Labilibaculum sp. DW002: one gene and its partner. The protein of the gene in region 1 binds, or shares a complex with, the protein of each later gene. Links are inferred from orthologs where the notes say so. Each region holds a gene or a part of one and is shown in the gene's direction. Other genes may lie near its edges.

The links.
Region 2: the proteins of L3049_RS18730 (region 1) and L3049_RS06755 are in contact, whole or in part, in a solved structure (PDB 8RP0), measured with the Escherichia coli proteins. The link is inferred for Labilibaculum sp. DW002 from one-to-one orthologs.

Annotation. Positions count from the first base shown.
Region 1 is NZ_JAKJSC010000007.1:93,632-96,444, forward strand. The notes cover bases 64-2,799. They hold L3049_RS18730 (anthranilate synthase component II), read left to right. Parts: upstream 64-1,014; coding sequence 1,015-1,584; downstream 1,585-2,799. Other genes in these bases: L3049_RS18725 (anthranilate synthase component I family protein), read left to right, coding at 64-1,011; trpD (anthranilate phosphoribosyltransferase), read left to right, coding at 1,677-2,669; trpC (indole-3-glycerol phosphate synthase TrpC), read left to right, coding at 2,672-2,799. Outside these bases: more of L3049_RS18725, read left to right, coding at 1-63; more of trpC, read left to right, coding at 2,800-2,813. UniProt on the Escherichia coli protein: Part of a heterodimeric complex that catalyzes the two-step biosynthesis of 4-amino-4-deoxychorismate (ADC), a precursor of p-aminobenzoate (PABA) and tetrahydrofolate.
Region 2 is NZ_JAKJSC010000001.1:1,771,333-1,774,200, reverse strand. Bases 78-2,868 are described here. They hold L3049_RS06755 (anthranilate synthase component I family protein), read left to right. Parts: upstream 78-713; coding sequence 714-2,024; downstream 2,025-2,868. Other genes in these bases: tilS (tRNA lysidine(34) synthetase TilS), read left to right, coding at 2,077-2,868; L3049_RS06760 (DUF6265 family protein), read left to right, coding at 177-629. Also shown: L3049_RS06765 (YhdH/YhfP family quinone oxidoreductase), read left to right, coding at 1-30. UniProt on the Escherichia coli protein: Part of a heterodimeric complex that catalyzes the two-step biosynthesis of 4-amino-4-deoxychorismate (ADC), a precursor of p-aminobenzoate (PABA) and tetrahydrofolate.

The DNA of each region.
Region 1 (2,813 bases):
GAAAAGAAGCAATCGGGAATTCCACAAATGTGTTATTCGCTTTATCGCTTTATCATCGAGGTAAATCATTTTAACAATACTTTGAAGATTATTGAACTGGTAAAGAATGGTGAAGAGTCAAGAATTAGAGAAGTTTCTGATTTGTTGAGAAATAGAAACTTACCTGCTTTTACTTTTTCCTTAGAAGGTGAGGAGCAATCCAATATGGATGATGAAACTTACAAGAATTTGGTGACAAAAGGAAAGCAGCACTGTAAAAGAGGCGATGTATTTCAGATCGTTCTTTCGCGTCAGTTTTCTCAAAAATACAAGGGTGATGATTTTAATTTGTATCGTGCTTTACGATCGGTTAATCCGTCACCTTATTTGTTTTATTTTGATTACGGATCGTACCGAATTATGGGTTCTTCACCTGAAGCGCAAATAGAAATCAAGAACGACAAGGCTTACATTCATCCAATTGCGGGTACGTTCAAAAGAACTGGCGATGCAGTTAAAGATGCTGAATTGGCAAAGGAGTTGCTGAAGGATGAAAAAGAACAGGCAGAACATGTGATGTTGGTTGATTTGGCTAGAAATGACTTGAGTCGGGATGCAACAAATATCAAAGTAGAGACATTCTGTGAAGTGCAATATTTCTCTCATGTAATTCACTTGGTTTCGAAGGTATCTGGAGAGTTGCCAAAAGATTACAATCCATTCCAATTAATGGGCGATACCTTTCCTGCAGGAACCTTATCAGGGGCACCAAAATATCGTGCAATGGAACTGATTGATAAATACGAACCAACTGCCAGAGGATTTTATGGTGGTTGCATTGGTGCATTGGGTTTCAATGGAGAAGTAAACCAAGCCATCATGATTCGAAGCTTTATGAGTAAAGACAACCATTTGTATTTTCAGGCAGGAGCAGGAGTGGTCGAAAAATCTAGCGAAGAGAGTGAATTAAACGAAGTGAGTAACAAATTAGCAGCCTTGCGTAAAGCACTGGCTATCGCTGTAAACATATAGGATATGAAGATATTGGTATTAGATAATTACGATTCCTTCACCTATAATTTGGTGGAATACTTGCGTAAGTTGGGAGCCAAGGATGTTGAAGTGCATCGTAATCGAGAAATCGAATTGAAGGATGTAGCGAAGTATGATAAGATCTTATTATCACCTGGCCCAGGGATTCCTGACGAGGCTGGAATTTTAAAAGATGTGATTAAGGAATATGCTGCAACAAAGTCGATATTAGGTGTTTGTTTGGGAGAACAGGCAATTGCCGAAGTCTTTGGTGGTAGCATCGAAAATTTAGATAAAGTTTATCACGGAGTTGCGACTTCGGTTTTTAGAACGGATGATGATCAAGGCGTTTTGCAAGGATTGGAGAAAGAGTTTCAAGCAGGAAGATACCATTCTTGGAATGTGGTGAAGGAAGATTTACCAGAATGTTTGACAATTACTTGTGAAGATTCAGAAGGACAGATTATGGGAATTCGCCATAAGGAATATGATGTGCAGGGAGTTCAATTTCATCCGGAATCGGTTTTAACTCCTGAAGGAATGAAAATGATTGAAAATTGGCTGAAAGGATAAGTTCCAAGCTAAAAGTAACAAGTCTCAAGTAAAAAAAAGCTGTCTGCCAAGAGCTGAAAGCTGATTGCTAATAAGAAATAAAAAAAAACAGAATGCGCAATATATTACATCATTTATTTGAACACAAAACCTTAAAAAAGGACGAAGCCAAAGAGGTTTTGATTCAAATTACAAAGGGAAATTTTAACGAGTTTCAGATTACTTCTTTTCTTACTGTATTTATGATGCGAAGCATTACCGTTGAGGAGTTGACTGGCTTTAGAGAAGCACTTTTAGAGCTTTGTATTCCTGTAGATCTATCGGAATACAATGGCGTTGATTTATGCGGTACTGGTGGCGATGGGAAAAATACCTTCAACATCTCAACTTTAGCCTCTTTTGTGGTGGCTGGAGCAGGAGAAAAAGTTACCAAACATGGAAATTATGGCGTATCTTCTTTTTGTGGATCATCCAATGTAATTGAGCATTTGGGATATCAGTTTAAAAATAAGGAAGAAGACCTGAAAAGAGATTTGGATGAGGCAGGAATTTGCTTTTTACATGCTCCCTTGTTTAATCCAGCAATGAAGAATATTGCACCGATCCGTAGAGATTTGGGTGTAAGAACCTTCTTTAATATGTTGGGGCCATTGGTAAATCCATCGCGACCAAAGAATCAGATTGTGGGCGTGTTTGATTTGGAATTGGCTCGCTTGTATCAATACCTATTGCAAGAAACGGATTCTAATTTTACGGTAATTCATGGCATTGATGGTTACGATGAGGTTTCCTTAACGGGTAAGGTGAAGCTGATTGGTAATCAGATGGAAGAATTATTAGAACCTGAGGCATTTGGGAAAAGAAAGTTGAGCCCTGAAGAATTGTATGGTGGCGAAACGGTGGAAGAAGCAGCGAAAATATTTGTAGATATTTTGAACGGTAAGGGAACTGAAGCTCAAAATGCTGTAGTTACGATTAATGCAGGCTTGGCAATTCATTGTTTGCATCCAGAAATAAGTAGAGCAGATGCCATTGGAAGAGCAGAAGAAGCATTGCTTTCGGGTAAATCTTACCAAGTATTACAAAAACTGACAAAGAGAAACTAAGCATGAGTGCAAAGCAAAATATATTAGACAAGATTGTTCAGCAAAAGTTGGCTGAGGTTGCCGTTCAGAAAGAGCAAACGCCAATTTTCCAATTGATGGAGTGTGAGAATTTCAAGCGCAAATGCTATTCGGCAAAGGAATCAA
Region 2 (2,868 bases), on another replicon or contig:
AGCCGAGGTCGAGTAATTGTGAAATTATAGATATTTCAATTCTATTTGAATAGTAAAGGCAGCCTATATGGTTGCCTTTTTTGATATGAGTGAATAAAAAGATTTCTATATTGGTAGGGTATTAAGATTGAAATAATCTTTAGATAAGGACAATAATACTCTAGAATAGATATAATATGAAATCACTAATAATCACAGTACTAAGTCTACTTGCTATTTCTTGCCAGCAAAATCCATTATCGAATCTTGAATTTTTCGAAGGAACCTGGAAAGTCGAAGATAAAGAGAGCTATGAAGTTTGGGAACGAGTTAGTACGAGCGAACTAAAAGGTTATTCCTATAAATTGATTGATGAGGAAAAGAAGGTTTCAGAAACACTTCAGATTGTATTCGAGAATGGATCGATTGTTTATCGCGCAACTGTTTCCAATCAAAATGAAGGAGCAACTGTCAGTTTCACCTTAAATGAATCAATAGATTCTTGTTTCTCCTTTGAAAATAAGAAGCACGACTTTCCTCAAAAAATTCAATACAAGAAATTCTCAGAACAGGAAATTCATATTAATGTGTTGGGAGAGGATGACAAAGGTTTTTCTTTCAGTATGGTGAAGGAAGAAACGATAGATTAATCTTTAGTTCATGACACTGCTGAAAATTTCTTCTATTTTGCAGAAGAGATGATATTCTAAGCATCTTTTCCTTAAATTTGCGCCATGCGTAAAATCCTAAGTTTTCATATTTCAAATACAGTTGAGTTTAAGCAGCAGTTGTTGTTGTGGAGTAAGAAATTTGATCGAATTGCTGTACTTGACAGTCATGATGTAAATAAAAAAGCAAATTCAAAAAAGGAATATAATTCATACGAACTAGTTGCAGGTATTGATTCTCTTCAGCTTATTGAACCAGAGAAAGATTGTTTTGAAACCTTTAAAAAAGAGCTTGATCATGCAAAAGATTGGTGGTTTGGCTATTTGGGTTACGATCTTAAAAACGAGATTGAGAATTTAAGTTCGGCTAATTTAGATGGACTGGACATGCCAAGTATGAATTTTTTTCGTCCGCGTTGGGTTTTCATATTAGATGTTGATACTTTACAAGTTCGCTATTTCGATGAGGAATTTACAGAAGAGGAAATTTATGATTTAATGAAGAATCTTCAAGCTTTTGATATTCCTGAAGAGAAGAAAGTAAGCGTAGCTGAAATTAATTCACGTATTAGCAGGGATGAATATTTAACTGCTGTTCAGCAATTGAAAGACCACATCCGTTTGGGTGATATTTACGAAGTAAATTTTTGTCAGGAGTTTTATGTAGAAGAAGCTTACATTCGACCACGACAAACCTATCGTAAATTAATGCAGGTTTCGCCAACTCCTTATTCCTGTCTGTACTGCATGGGCAATAAATTTCTGTTATCCGCTAGTCCTGAGAGGTACATTAAAAAGGTAGGTAAGAAAATTATATCACAGCCAATTAAAGGCACTGCAAAAAGAGGTAAAACACAAGAGGAAGATCAACAGATAAAAGAGCATTTGTTTACCGATCCTAAAGAAAGAGCTGAAAATATCATGATAGTAGATCTGGTTCGAAACGATTTGTCGAGAACAGCAGCCAAAGGAACAGTGAAAGTTGAGGAGCTTTGTGGTATATATACCTTTCCTCAGGTACATCAAATGATATCTACTGTGGTTTCAGACTTGAGGAAAGATAAACATTTTGTCGATTGCATAAAGCATAGCTTTCCTATGGGATCGATGACGGGAGCCCCTAAAGTTCGTGCCATGAAATTGATTGAGAAATACGAGGTGGCTAAGAGAGGTTTGTTTTCAGCGGCTGTTGGTTATATCACTCCTGATGCCGATTTTGATTTTAATGTTGTGATTAGAAGCATACAATATAACGCTAAAGATGATTATCTTTCGTTTATGGTTGGTGGTGCAATCACGATGCAGTCCAAGCCTGAAAAGGAATACGAAGAATGCATGTTAAAAGCAAAAGCCATTATGAAAGTGTTAAAAGACTAAGGATTTCTTAACTTTATCATTCTTATTAATCGATTACTTTAATTTCTAATTCATGCTTCGTAAGCTAGTTCGTTTTGTAGAGGAAGAAAAATTGTTTTATCGCGACGAAAAAATATTAGTGGCAGTAAGCGGTGGAGTAGATTCTGTCGTATTGCTCGATTTACTATGCAAAATGGAGGTGGAATGTGGGGTTGCTCATTGCAATTTTCACTTAAGAGATGAGGAATCGAATGGAGATTTTGATTTCGTAAAGAATTTGGCTGATCAACGTGGATTGGCTTTTTATTCTAAGGATTTTGATACTAAAAAATATGCTGCCGAAAATAAGGTTTCTATTGAAATGGCAGCACGCGATTTACGCTACAATTGGTTCGAACAAATTCGGAATAATTTCCAATATAAATACATTGCCGTTGGTCATCATGCAGATGATGTAGCTGAAACAGTTTTAATTAATTTGGCTCGCGGCACAGGAATTCATGGATTATCTGGAATAAAGCCAAAATTAGGGAATATTGTTCGTCCCTTATTACCTTTTACTAGAAAGCAGTTGTTTGAATATTCAGAAGATAATTCGCTTAATTTCCGTGAAGATTCGACCAATGCAGAAACTGATTTTGTAAGAAATAAAATTCGCCATCAAATCATGCCGGTTTTGGAAGAGATTAACCCGGCAATTCGAAATACCATGACTGAGAATGTTCGTCGTTTTCGCGAAGTAGAGCAAATCTACAATGAGGTTATCGAAAAGAATAGAGGTGAATTGATTCTTAACAAAGGCAAGGACTTACTGATCTCTATTGCGAAATTGGAGAAGTTAAAGGCTCCGGTTTCTCATTTATTT